One region of the Hydrogenimonas urashimensis genome, then DNA from elsewhere that is predicted to be linked to it. Evidence: riboswitches for the same ligand, from Rfam matches in the RefSeq annotation. Region 1 holds a riboswitch; the other holds the start of a gene.
The links. Region 1 has a riboswitch for cyclic di-GMP ahead of JMG82_RS04830 (peptidase associated/transthyretin-like domain-containing protein). Riboswitches for the same ligand answer to the same signal wherever they lie in the genome.
Positions count from the first base shown of each region.

Region 2: it holds a riboswitch for cyclic di-GMP, as region 1 does, so the genes downstream of both, JMG82_RS02330 (hypothetical protein) here and JMG82_RS04830 (peptidase associated/transthyretin-like domain-containing protein) in region 1, are expected to answer to the same signal.

Region 1 is NZ_AP023212.1:964,876-972,191, forward strand. Features, by position in the region: gene JMG82_RS04830 (peptidase associated/transthyretin-like domain-containing protein) at 1-1,454, opposite strand, end outside; cyclic di-GMP riboswitch class I at 1,636-1,718, opposite strand; cyclic di-GMP riboswitch class I at 1,784-1,868, opposite strand; gene tviB (Vi polysaccharide biosynthesis UDP-N-acetylglucosamine C-6 dehydrogenase TviB) at 2,001-3,266, opposite strand; gene JMG82_RS04840 (NAD-dependent epimerase) at 3,256-4,314, opposite strand; gene JMG82_RS04845 (tyrosine-protein phosphatase) at 4,567-5,334, shown strand; gene JMG82_RS04850 (GumC family protein) at 5,444-7,316, opposite strand, start outside.
Region 2 is NZ_AP023212.1:471,032-478,347, reverse strand. Features, by position in the region: gene JMG82_RS02360 (DUF58 domain-containing protein) at 1-284, shown strand, start outside; gene JMG82_RS02355 (hypothetical protein) at 281-691, shown strand; gene JMG82_RS02350 (vWA domain-containing protein) at 684-1,598, shown strand; gene JMG82_RS02345 (VWA domain-containing protein) at 1,595-2,590, shown strand; gene JMG82_RS02340 (tetratricopeptide repeat protein) at 2,614-3,399, shown strand; gene JMG82_RS02335 (BatD family protein) at 3,380-4,939, shown strand; cyclic di-GMP riboswitch class I at 4,999-5,083, shown strand; gene JMG82_RS02330 (hypothetical protein) at 5,252-7,316, shown strand, end outside.

The sequences.
Region 1 (7,316 bases):
TATCGCCCTTTGCTGGTGAATATATCTTCGTAGGCTATATCGGCCTGAACCTCACCGGTGTACATATTCCCTTCGCTGTCCTCATAAACTCCGGCCGGAATCTCGATGCTCGCATCTTTTGAAGTCACTAGAGTTTTCTCTGTTTTGCTGTCATAGCTTTCATGGTCATCATACCGATCCAGCGGATAGGCAAAATAGTTCGGAGAAACGGTCGTCGTGCCGTTGACATACTGTTTCACCTGGATGATTTTGCTGTTTGTGTAATAACCCTCTGCACTGATCGTAACTACCGCTCTATCACTTTCGGCAATGTTCTCCAGTGTGTAATAACCGTTCTCATCGGTCGTTGTCACACAGCCTCCGATGCTCACTTTCGCATTGGCGACAGGATCTCCCCCGCTGTACTTGAATATCTTCCCCATTACTTTCGCCGATCCGTGCCGACAACCATCCATGGGCTCTGACGTCTGATCGCTTTCTTGAACATCCGAAGACTCTTCCATACTCTTCGACTCTTCTGTCGATGAAACAACCTCTTCTGAGGCTGCCGGGAACGCATCCGCATCTGCAATGTTGTCTTGTTTATCAGATTCTTCTATGACATTATGGGAAGTGATTTCATCCTTAAGCGACCTTTCGGCGTCGTTTTCATTTTCGCCACTTATGTTTTTTTCATTTTCGATATTTTTTTCGCTATTTGAAGTTTTGGCAGAACTATCCAGGTTTGAAACCATACCGTCCTCATTGCCATTCTCCAAGCTATCTATATCTTGTGTCGGAATATTATCTTGTGGAAGTACCTTTTCCGTTTCGGTTTTTTGCTGATGACTCGGTTCAGAAATTTCCTCATATTTGGATTGATCATTAACTGTTTCGTCTGATGATAGATCGAGTGAAATGTCAATGGCCGATCTTTCACGCATATGACGGATTGCCGATTCTTCATCCACAAGTACAGATCCAATGACAGCTTCCGCCTCATGATCAAATGATGGAGAAGCGATATCAAGAGGTTGTTCAATACGTTTCACCTTTTCTCGGTCTATTACAAATGTATTGAGATCGCCGTCATCATCCAATGTTTGAAGAAGCTGAGCAACATTCACAGCAGCTTCAGGATCTTCAGGATGCAGAGTCAACGGAGTTATTTTGGAAGCCACTTTTGCTTCACCCAATATAATCTTTCCTACCTTGAACGTAACGGTATCTCCCTGTGGGCACGTAAATTCTCCCATTTCGGCAGTGACACCCATTTTTCCCGATGAACATTCATAATCAATTCCCTCGACAGGTCCGTCGATAAACTGGCCTGTAATAAGAGTCGAAGCTGTATTCAAGGTTGTTGAATCCAGGCTGCTTTCGGCACTGTTTCCGCCACTACCGCCACAGGCTGTAAACAGCGTGGCGACTGCTGCTGAAACAAGCGCGTTTCTCATTATCTTGATTGGTCTCAATGTGTCTCCTTTTACAAGACTAGTCGATAATGAAAGTAATTATTTTTCTCATTTAAAAAACATTACTTTCGACTAAGCGTATGCAAGGAGCAAACCACTAAAGTAGAAGAATTGGAGACAGAAATATGCAAATTCTAAGATTTACATATCGATCAAATAGGAAAACATGATACGGGTGTATCATGGCAACCCAGCCGTCTTTATAAAACATAAAGACCTGTGGCTTTCCGTCCCCATTTCACAATGGGTTTGGCATATCCTACATACATTAAAAAACGTGGAAAAGGTTTCATAAAAGAAGATCTTGACTCTTTCGAGGAATAAAGAATCAAGGCAACCCGGCTGTCTTTGACCTTTTGGTAAAGACCCGTGGCTTTCCGTCCCTGCTTCACAACAGGTTTGGCCTTTTCACATACATCATTATGATACAATTCATATTAAACAAATCTTAAATCAAACGAAAAAAGGTAGCACTACTGTTAATGAACAAAAACAAGAGAAAGTGGGAACCAAGGTTTAGTTGGCCCCATTTTTAGACATAAAACCTTAAAGCCGACCGTCACTCTCTTTGAGTTTGGACTTGATATCATAAACGACTGTTTTTTGACCATTCTTCACTTTGTCGATGTCAAAAGATTCGAACTCATTGTGAGCCACCGCCAGAATAATTGCGTCATATTTCTTGCCATTGAGATCCCTTTGTTCCAGTAGGTCCAGACCATATTCACGTTTTACCTCTTGGGGATCAGCCCACGGATCGTATACATCCACATCGATCTCGTAATCTTTAAGTTCTTGGATTACGTCGATAACTCTTGAATTGCGGATATCAGGACAGTTCTCTTTGAAAGTGATACCAAGAACAAGTGTTTTTGAACCTGCGATCTTATGCTCTTTTTTAATCATCAGTTTGACCACCTGGTTGGCCACATAGATACCCATATTATCATTAAGCCTTCGACCTGCAAGGATAATTTCCGGATTATAGCCAATCTCCTGAGCCTTATAACTCAGGTAATAAGGATCGACGCCGATACAATGGCCGCCGACCAGTCCGGGACGAAATGGCAGAAAGTTCCATTTGGTCCCGGCAGCCTGAAGCACCGCTTCGGTGTCGATACCGAGCCGGTTGAAAATGATCGCCAGTTCGTTGACAAAGGCGATGTTGATATCGCGCTGAGCGTTTTCGATGACTTTGGCAGCTTCCGCAACCTTGATGCTGGGAGCGAGGTGGGTGCCCGCCGTGATGATGCTGGCGTAAAGCGCATTTACCTTTTCTCCGATTTCCGGCGTCGAACCCGATGTAACTTTGAGAATCTTCGTGACGGTGTGCTCCTTGTCGCCCGGATTGATCCGTTCGGGGGAGTAGCCACAATAGAAGTCTTTGTTGAATTTCAGACCCGACTCTCTTTCAAGAATCGGCACGCACTCCTCTTCGGTCGCGCCCGGGTAGACAGTCGATTCGTAAATGACGATATCCCCTTTTTTCAACACCTTTCCGACGCTTTCGCTCGCTTTGAGCAAAGGAGTCAAGTCAGGGTTTTTGTGTTCGTCGATGGGAGTAGGTACTGTCACGATGTAGATATTGCACTCCGCGATATCCTCCAATCGGTTGGTGAATTCCATCCCATTGGCGATCGCTTCCTTTACTTGCTCGTCGCTAAGTTCAAGGGTTCTGTCATGTCCCTTTCGAAGCTCGTCAATACGCCACTGGGCGATATCAAAACCGATCACTTTATATTTGTTGCTGAAGGCGTGGGCAAGGGGGAGGCCCACATAGCCCAGGCCGATGACGGCGATTTTATCGGACATGGTAGAACTCCTTGTACCAAGTTATAAAATTGTTGATTCCCTCTTCAATGGATGTTTCGGGTTTGTAGTGCAGATCTTCGATGAGATCACTCACATCGGCGTAGGTCGCAGGGACATCGCCGGGTTGGATTGGAAGCATGTTCTTCTGCGCTTTCTTTCCCAGGGCTTTCTCGATCGCTTCAATAAAAGCCATCAACTTGACCGGGTTGTTGTTGCCGATATTGTAGATTTTGTAAGGGGCTTTGGAACTGCCGGGATCGGGGTGTTTGCCGCTCCACTCGGGATTGCCTTTGGGCGGGTTGTCAATGACGCGAAGGACTCCTTCGACAATATCGTCCACATAGGTGAAGTCTCTAAGCATCTCGCCGTAGTTAAAGACATCGATCGGTCTGTCTTCAATGATCGCCTTGGTAAAGAGAAAGAGGGCCATGTCGGGACGACCCCAGGGGCCGTAAACGGTAAAGAAGCGAAGCCCCGTGGTGGGAAGTCCATAAAGGTGGCTGTAGGTATGGGCCATCAGTTCGTTGCTTTTCTTGCTGGCGGCATAGAGGCTGATAGGATGGTCAACATTGTCGTGGACGGAAAAGGGCATCGTTTCGTTAAGGCCGTAGACGCTGGAGCTGCTGGCATAGGCGAGATGTTCGATATCGTTGTGGCGGCACGCTTCCAGGAGATTGACAAAGCCGACGATATTGCTATCGACATAGGCATAGGGATTGGTGAGACTGTAGCGCACTCCCGCCTGGGCGGCGAGATTGCATACTTTGTCAAATTTCTCCTCCTTGAAGAGTTGCTGGATGGCATCACGATCTTCGAGATTCAGCTTGATAAAACGGTAATTCTCATATTTTATGCTTTGATAGGGTTTGCCATACTCTATATCGGTACCCTTTTCGATGCCGGTCTCTTCAAGACGTCCATATTTGACACGCTGGTCGTAATAGTCGTTGATGTTATCGAGTCCTACGACTTCGTCCCCCCGTTCGAGCAGTCGTCTGGCCAGGTGAAAACCGATGAAACCTGCGGTTCCGGTTACCAAAATTTTCATTGTATTTCTACTCCTTTATGTCATTCATGAAGTAATCTCATTATCGACAAATTCTGTTAACTATTAAATTTCAGATAATCATTAAAAAGATTAAATAGATTTTACTCTTTTGCTATTTTAATTAGGAGGCTGATAATAACGTGATTTATCTTAATATAATGACAAATATTCCGATATAGCTTTCAACCAATAGTTGTATATTTTCATAAGTAGGTTATACTTTCGAAAAAATTTAAAGACAGTGGGAAAAAAATGACAAGTTTTTTTAGCAAAATTTTCAATAAAAAAACAGAGTCAATAGAATCATCGACACAAAAACAACCTCAGCACCAACTTTATGTGGATATCCATTCCCACTTGCTGCCTGGTATTGATGATGGATCAAAAGCGATGTTTCACTCCATCAAATTTGTAAGTGCCATGCAGAAACTGGGATATAAAAAACTCATCATTACTCCCCATATTATGTCCCACCGATACAAAAACAGTTCAAAAATTATTCTGGAAAAACTGGAAATACTAAAGGATGCTATTGCCGACCACGATATTGATGTCACGCTAGAGGCGGCATCCGAATATTATCTGGATGATCATTTTCTTTCATTGCTGGATAAAGGAGACATTCTCACACTCCACGGGAAATATGTACTTTTTGAAATGTCATATACGCGGCCGCCCGTTGACTTGGAAGGCATAGTGTTCAACATGATTTTAGCAGGATATATTCCAGTCCTTGCCCATCCGGAAAGATACATTCACATGCACAGTGACTTTTCACAATACACTGCTTTGAAAGAGCAAGGAGTGCTTTTTCAGCTCAATCTCAACTCATTGGCAGGATACTACTCCAAAAAAGTTCAGAATGTAGCGAAAAAGCTTGTCAATAAAGGAATGGTGGATTTTCTAGGAAGTGATATTCACAAAATGCAGCAAATTGAAACTTTGGAAACAGTCCTGAAAGGGCCACTGCTTCAGAAAATTTTTGAAAAAAACAAAATTTTGAATAATTCTTTTCTGTAATCTTAAACCATGAGACTGAAAACGAATTTACTGGTTTTCAAATATAAGATTCGAATAGATCAACCGAAATATTTATGAATTCGGCCCACAATAGGGCCGAATGATATTTTCATGAATAATAGTTGTTGTTGTATCCGTAACTGACTCCATAGCCATAGCCATAGGCACCTTTTTTCGAAGATACTTTGAGTGCATTGATAATGATACCTACCTTGATTTCATGCTCTTTGGCAAAATGGTTGATATTCTTCACAAATTCTCTCTTCGAATATTCGGCACGTACCACCACAAGATTGATATCTGACATTCTCATAGCAATCATCGCATCTGTAACAAGACCTATCGGTGGTGAATCGAGTAGTACATAATCGTATTCGCTCAGCAGCTTTTCAATCAATTTTTTGAACGCATCTGACATCAGCAGTTCGGAAGGATCCGGTGGTTTGGGGCCACTCGTAATAACATACAGATTATCTTCATTGGTTTTCTGGATCACTTCTTTGAGCGTATTTTTTCCTGCAAGAAGTGTACTCAAGCCCTCTTTGTTCGGAAGGTTAAACATCTTGTGTACTTTGGATTGACGCATATCCAGATCGACAATGATGACCCTTTTTCCGCTTTTTGCTATGATTTTAGCAAGCTCGGTTGATATGGTCGTTTTACCCTCTTTCGGAATCGTCGAAGTTATCGTTACAAGCTTTGATTTGCCGGTATTCTGGAGAAATTCCAGATTGGTTCGGACAACCCGTAATGCCTCGTGGAAAGTACTGAGGTTTTTTCGACCGCTGAGAAAGGGAATCGCACCATAAAGAGGAAGATGCGTAAGTTTTTCCAACTCTTTGCTGCTTTTAATCGTATCGTCCATTCTGTAACGAATAAGCGCAATGGCCATGCTCAACATAAAGCCAAGAATTCCACCTATCAAAACAATGAGTTGTACTATAGGTTTGAATGGCTTTTTCGGCACATAAGGTTCATCCACAACGCGGGCTCTCGGCAATGTGGAGGAGGCGGCGATAGCCGTTTCCGCTCTTTTCTGCAGAAGATAGGAATAAATTTTTTCGTTAACCATAAAACTTCGCGTCAAACGTGCCAGCTGCCTCTCCTGCTCCGGCAACTGTTTTAGCTTTTGTTCATTTTCATTGATAATTCCAAGCAGTCTTTGTTTCCTGTCCTGAAGGCTCCTTATGGCACTTTTGAGTGCAGCCAGCAAGGAAATTCTAAGGCTGCGCAATTTTTTGGTTACCCTGACCACATCAGGATGAAGTTCCGTATACTCTGTCAAAAGTGAAGAACGCAATTCATTCGCTTCCTGGATTTTCAGGATCAGTGCGTTTATAGTGGGACTCAACTGTTGGGCAAGATCAATATCGATGCCTTTAATATCTTCATGCGTCTTAACAAACTGCAGAATATTCTGAAAAACACCAAGCCTCATGTCGATTTCATAAAGCTGACTCTGAAGTTCACTCAGCTTTTCTGCCGTTAAAGTGGCTTTTTCGCCGACACTGGTCACAACATGTGTCGCTTTGTATTGTTGAAGCCTGCTTGCCGATGCCTGCAAGGTTTTACTAATAGAGGCCAATTGGCTGTCAATAAATTTCAGTTTTTTCTCTTCACTTTCCGTTTTCAGCTTCAGTGTTTCATTGATATACGCATTAATAACCGCATCGAGAATATCTTTTGCGCGCATACCTACCCTGTCTTCGAAGCTGACAGTTACCATTGTGGCTTTGGGGGAAATGGAGTTGACTTTTAGATTGTTTACGATATAGTCTTTCATTTCTTCGTTGGGACGAATCGAAAAGAAATACTTCTCGTTTTTCGGTTGGAATATTTTTTGGACAACTATGGAAAACCAGGGTGTTTCAATCTGTTCTCCGTACTTGTGGACTTTTTCATAGACAATCGGTTCTTCATTTTTTGAGCCCAATTTGAAATAGGACATGACAAAATTGATGATTTTCTCTTTTAAAGAAGGT
Region 2 (7,316 bases), 490 kb from region 1:
CCGATCTGAGTCTTTTGGGTGCGAAGCACGAGGTGTATGCTGTAATCGTCCGTGACCGGTTCGAGGAGAATCCGGCTTTTGCGGGGGAGTACGATCTGATCGATCCCGTCAGCGGTCAACACCATCTGCTCGATCTAACCCCGGCGACGCTACAGCGCTACAGAGAGGATCTGCTGCGCCATGACAGAGCCCTGGAGGGACATTTTCTGAAAGAGCGAATCGGTTTTACGAAAATCTATACCGACGAGGATCCTTTCATTAAGCTTCGGGAGATGCTCAAATGAACGACATGCTGGCGCAGCTCAAAGATATCAAACCGCCTGTGGAAGTGCCAGATCACACGTGGTTGATCCTCTTCGCTCTTGCTGTACTCGCGGCTCTTATCCTGCTGCTTCTGTACCGGTTTCTCGGCGCCACAGCGGGGCGACGCAGAAGAAGGCGGCGCAGAGATCCCCGGGAAGTCGCGCGCGAAAAAATCGCATCCATCGATTTCAACCGCGTGAAGGAGGCGGTCTACACTTTCGACGAGTACATGCCGGTATTGATCGAAGAGGCCTCGGAGAGGGAGACATTCGAGCATCTTCGAAAAGAACTGGAAAAATACAAATACAGAAAAACGGTGCCACCGCTAGATGCCTACGACGAACGGCGGATGAGAAGCCTGATCAAAAAGGTGATGAAACATGGGTAGTTTCACCTTCGAACATCCCGTTGCTTTTGCGTTGATCCCTCTTTTTCTTCTCTGCCTGAAATGGTGCCGGCCCCGTTACGAGAGCATCTGGTTTCCCGGCAGCGACAGGCTGCATACGATCTCCCGGAGCCGATCGCGGCTCCATGCTCTCGCCAAAACCGCCACTTTTTCTCTTCTGGTGACAGCCCTGGCAAGTCCGGTCGTCACAAACGAGATCGTCATCGAGAGGCAGAAGGGGTACGAAATATCCTTGATCCTCGATGCCAGCGGGTCGATGGCGCAAAACAACAAATTCGGCATCGTCAAAGATATCGTCACCCGATTCGTCAAAGCAAGAAAACATGACAAGATCGGTTTGACGATCTTCGCCGATTTCGCCTATGTGGCCGTGCCTCTTACTTACGACAAGACCTCCCTTCTGAGGCTTCTGGAGAAGGTGGAGGTCGGGATCGCGGGAACTAGGCGTACGGCACTTTATGAGGCGCTTTTCATGAGTACGAAGCTTTTCAGGGATTCCAATGCGAAAAACAAGATTGCCATACTTCTGACAGACGGAATCGACAATGCCGGGACTGTGCCGCTGGAGGTGGCGATCAACACGGCGAAAAAGTATGGCATCAAGGTCTATACGATCGGCATCGGCGGACGGGGCGACTACAACCCCTACGTGCTCAGAAAAATCGCGAAGGAGACGGGCGGCAAGTTTTTCGAGGCCGATACGGTGCAGAAACTTGAAAAGGTCTACGAGACTATCGACCGCCTCGAAAAGAGCGAAATCGAAGGCAACCGCTATGTCAAAAAGCGCTACTATTACGCCTGGCCGCTCGGCACGGCCCTGCTTTTGATACTTCTTTCCACCCTCGGCCTTCGATTTCCTATCCGGCGTGAGAGGAGAGCGGACCGATGACGTTTCTTTATCCATATTTTTTAATATTGATTCTTTTTCTGGTGCCGCTGGGGATCGTGATCCGAAAAAAAGGGGACGATCTTAGCAGGCGGTTCAGCCCGGAGCTTTATCGGAAAATGGTGGCCCAAGGGAGCGGATTGAGCCGAAGAGCCCGCAGAACACTCCTGCTGTTGGCGATCGCACTGGGACTTGTCGCCCTCGCGCGCCCCGTCATGGAAAAGGGGGTGATCCGGGTGAAAGAGTCGACCGTGGACTTGGTGGTCGCTTTCGATATCTCCCGTTCCATGTTCGCCAACGATCTCTTTCCCAATCGGTTCGAACTGGCCAAGCGGAAATTTTTCGACCTTCTTGATGCAATGAAGCAGACACGCATAGGTGTCATCGGATTTAGCTCCCGTGCCTTTCTCATCGCACCGCTGACACGTGATTACGCCTCTTTGAAATATCTCGTCAAGCATATGGGGTTCGATTATGTGACACTCAAGGGAACCGACATGATGGCTCCCCTGGAGGTGACGGCCGACCTGCTGAAAAAGAGGAAGAAAAGAGCCCTGCTCATTTTCACCGACGGCGGGGACCAAAAAGATTTTTCCAGGGAGATCGCCTTCGCCAAAAAAGAGGGAATCAAGGTCTTCATCTACGCTTTGGGAACCCGCAAGGGGGGTGTGATGAAGATCGGAAGGGATGTGGTCCGCGACAGAAACGGCAATGTGGTCATCACCCGACTAAACCCCGCCGTATCCTCCCTTGCCGAAAAAACCGGGGGAGTCTATATGCGCTTCTCTTTCAGCTCGAGCGACATGAAACGTCTGGCAGAGTTCATCCGATCGCGTCTTGTATCCGGTGAGATCAAGGAGCGGACCATCCATGAACGCGAAGAGCTCTTCTACTACCCGTTGATGCTGTCGATTCTTCTCTTTCTTATGGCCCATACATCTCTCCCTGCAAAGATGAGACGGCCTGTCAAGAGCGAAGGAGGAGAGAGACAATGATTAGATATTTATTAATATCAATTTTGTTTTTTTCACTTGCGTATGCCGGCGCACTCGATTTCCTGACGCCGACACGGGCGAAAGATGCGTATGAAAAGGGAGAATTCGACAAGGCTGCGAAACTCTACAAAGAGTTGGCAAAAAAGGGGAGTGACGAAGCGACGTTCAACGCGGCCGACGCTTTGTACAAAGCAGGAAAATACGAAGAGGCACTATCGTTTTTCAAAAAGGTGAACAAAGAGAGTCTGCAGTTTGAAAAGCTGCACAATATGGGAAACTGTTACGCTCATCTTGGGAAGATCGACGAAGGAATCAGGGCCTATGAGGAGGCTTTGAAAATCAAAGAGGACAAAGAGACCCGTTTCAATCTTGAACTGCTGAAAAAGATTAAAGAGAAGAAAAAACGCCAGAAAAAGAGGGAACGAAACGAAAACCAAGAAACCGACGGCAAAAACTCCCGGAAACAGAACCAAAGCGCCGGGAACCAAAAAAAGAGCGAAAAGAGCAAACAAAACGATCAGAAGAGTCAAAGCGGCAAGAGAGAGCAGATGAAACAAAAGAGCGAAACCGCAGAGACAAAGAGAGATGAAAACGAAAAGCTAAACGCCGGTGAGGATAAAAAAAGAGAACCAGAGGCCCAAAAAGGTGGGAAAATCCAGAAACCGGAAGCCAAAAGGGAGGAACCGATCAGTGAAATGGAGTTGCGGAAATGGAACAAAGTGCTGAACCAGCGCGGCATACACACTCTGATGCTGCCGATGCCGACAAAAAAGAGCGAAAGGAGCGAGGATGAGACGACACCCTGGTAAACGGCTGCTGTGGGCGCTGCTGTTCGTCCCGCTCTTTCTGGCCGCAGCAGGCATAAAGATGCATGTGGACAGGAAAGAGGTGACACGGGGAGACACCGTTACATTCTCGATCACGGCGGAGGGAGAGGATGTCGCCTTTCCCGTTTTGAAAGAGATTGACGGTTTTCCGATTCTGGGTACGTCCCAGCGATCGAACATCTCCATCATCAATGGCCATACCTCCCGAAGCGTGACGAAAAGCTACACGTTCGCGCCGATGCGGGATGTGACGATCCCTTCGCTGGAAGTGAAAGTCGATGGCACCCTCTACCGGACCGATCCGGTCAGAATCAGCGTGAGCGACGCACCCAAACCGGGTACCCGAAAGGGTGATGCCCGGCTTGAAATCGACATTGACAAAAAAAGGGTGCATGTGGGCGAGCCGGTCACGTTCGATGTGGTGATTCGCTACCGCCGAGATGCCCGGTTCGCGCAGGTGGATCTTCAATCCCCCGAGTTTCCGAACTTCTGGATCAAAAAAGTGGGAGAGGTGCAGAAGTCGTACGAAGGGGAGTATATCGTCGAAAAACAGCGCTACCTGATCTTTCCCCAAAAGGCCGGCAGTTTCAAACTCGGCCCCCTGACAGCGAAGATCGCCAAGCGGGTCCGTGTGAAGCCTCCCATCAACGATCCCTTTTTCGACGACGACTTTTTCAACGGTTTTTTTGCGAGACTGGAGTGGAGCCGAATCGCTTCCAATGCCGTGACGATCCAGGTCGACCCGCTTCCTGGCAATGTGGAACTCTATGGCGATTTCACGATCCGTGCATCGGTCGACAGGCAGAGAGTGGAGGCCAATCAGCCGGTGCGCGTGACGATTGAGATCGAAGGGGAGGGCAATATCGACGATATCAAGAAGTTCGAACCCCACATTCCCGACACCGTGGTCTACAGCGACGATCCCGTGGTCAAGGAGCGGATTACGGAAGGACGTTACGGCGGAACTTTCAAGGAGACGGTCACGATCGTCTCCGATCACGATTTCACGATTCCCTCTTTTGTTCTGAGATATTACGACAAAGAGCGTCAGCAGGTCATAGAAAAACGCACGGAACCGATTCCTATCAAAGTGGTCGGAGGCAAAAAGAACGCCGATGTAAAGGATTTGGGCAGACCTCCTGAAAAAACCGAAAAAGTCCCTTCGGCTACGACCGCCGGCAAAGAAGGCAGGAGCTTGAAAGGTCAAGAAAAAGAGGAGGAATACCGTTGGCTCTATCTTCTTGTCGGCATCGTGCTGGGGGCCGCAGGCGCCTGGTGGCTGGGCAACCGGAAGCTTCCTGTTTTCATGAAAAAGAGAGAGTTCGACATCGCCAGAGCGATCCGACACGCCAAAAACGACAGAGAACTGCTGGATCTTCTTCTTCCCTATGCCCAGGAGGATGAAAGAATCAAAGAGGCTCTCGAAAGACTGGAAGAGAATATCTACAAAGGAAAAAGAGACAAAATCGATCGGAAAATCCTCGCGGAGATTGTCGAGGATATCGAAGAGGAGAGAATGTAAACCAATTTTAAGAAGAATGTTTGTTTAAACACCGATTAAGAATCCTCTCATTATAATGGAGGTTCAGTTGCCAAACCTGTTGTGAAGCAGGGACGGAAAGCCATGGGTCTTCGCGTGATTTGCGAAGATCGCCAGGTTGCCTCTTTGTTGACATTCGTTCAATAAAGAGTAAGACTCATTTACCTGCATTGATTTTTCCTCCCACTTCCTTCATGTTCCATCAACCACTGTGAATCGCGAAGCAAAAGCCCTTTGCAATCCTCTATAATGGAGCATTGCAACTGCCTCGCAATGTTATGGAAAGGAAGAGAAATGAGTAAAGTGAACAGCAAACTGCGTCATGTATTGGTCGTGGCGGCCGGTATGCTTCTTGTCGGCTGTGGCGGTGGAGGCGGCGGTTCCACGACCGCTTCGTCAGACGGGGGCGTCCTCCCCGGAAGCGGTGGCTCTTCAGTCGTCGGGACCGCCTATCTGGTCGATTCCCCTGTCAAGGGTGTCGCCTACAACTGTGGGAGCCAGCACGGGATCACCGATGAGGAAGGCGCATTCCGTTTCGAGGTCGGAAAAGGGTGTACCTTCACACTCGGAAACATCAGACTGCGTACACTGGAAGAGACCCAGCTCTCCGACGGCGCTCTCATCATCGAGAGCGACATGAGAGTGGATGCGCTCCTTCAGTCTCTTGATGCGGATGCGGACCCCACCAACGGCATCGAGATCAAGGAGGAGGTCGTCTCCGCCCTGAAAGAGCAGGGGATATTGAAAGTGCCCGAAACCGAGAACGAACTGACAGATGTCGTGGAAAAGGTGGCCAAGCGCGTACCGTCGCTAGACATTACGCCTGTCTCTTTCGCGAAGGCGGCGGCGCACCTGAAGGAATCCTATGCCAAATATGCCGACAGCGGTGTCCGAAACCTGAAACTGACGGATGAGGATGCCTTCAACCAGATCGCCTCCGGACCGGTTCTTTACAGCATACCGGTTCTTGCCAGCGAGATACCCTACGATCGGTATCGGCTCGCCCCGCTGACGGATGAAGATTTCAATGCACTCACCGAAGAGCAAAAATATAAAGTGGCGATCAAGCTTTACGGCACACTCTTTTACGGTGTCGACTACGATACGCTGGTCGAAGCCGTCAACTCCGGCAGTTTCATCAGCGATACCCGGGCCCTCTTCGACAGGCAGAACTCTCCCGCAGAGATAGCGGCTGTGGAAGAGAAGATGAAATATTACGACGAATACGGCTGGGGCGACAACAAGATCGTCGCCTCGATGCTTGCCCGTCTCTACGAGCTTCAGCCGGGGCGCGCCTATATCAACCGATGGGCGGCCTACATCCTCAGTCAGACCATTCTCTTTTCGCCGGCCTACGAGCTCGACACGGTCTACACCGTCGACGCGATCGACGTGTACGGGGACCTGGTGCGCGATTTCGACGCGGGCTTCAGTATGCAATGGGTGACTTTCACCCACATGATGACCGACGAAAACTGGCGCCGCTTCCGAAGCCCCGAGGACAACGGTCGGGAGATGCTGGAGATCTATACGATGGATTTCAACGATGCCCACGTTCCTTTGGCGGCGAAAGCTTTGAAAAACTGGAAACTCGACCGCCGTTCGAACACGCTCGTCATGACGCTGGACGAAAACGTGGAGCCGATCACCGATCTCTTCCCGGGCCAGGTGATCAAAAACGGGACCGATTTCTACAGCGCCCTCGTTTTGCAGCCCACTTTCGTTCCCGCGGTGACTCGGCGGCTCGTCGACCTCTATTTCCCCAATTTCACGGAAGAGCGGAAAAACCGTGTCGTCGATCAGCTGATTGCAAGCCGGCCGATGACCTGGACGGGACTGCTCAAGCAGATCGTCTATTCGAAAGCCTACCTGCTCGAGTCGGCCAAAACACGCTCCTTCGAAGAGTCCTTCTATCAAATCGCCAAAGCGCTGAAGTGGCTTCCCAAGGCGAAATCGTTCTACTACATCGCGCGCAATCTCGACAGTATGCACCAGTCGACGATGCGCTACAAGCTGGGGCGCAAGGTCGAGGTGCCGCTCGATTCGCAATCTTTCGCATGGTTCCACAAGACGATTCGTGAAAATGTCATGACCAACTACGAACGCAACGCCTCACTGCAAAACAGTGACGATGGCTGGCCCTATTACGAGCTTTTCGAAAATCTGCCGGCCGATCTGATCAGTCCGACGGAGCTGGGCGAAGACGGAAGAAGGCTGCACGAATGGGCGCCCAACGAAAGAAGACGCGCCGGCTATATCGTCGATTCGCTCTTCCTTTCGATCGCGGGGCGCAAAGCGGCCGAGGAGGAGAGGAATTTCCTCATAGACCTGATCGACGACGAAAAGGATTACGACGAAA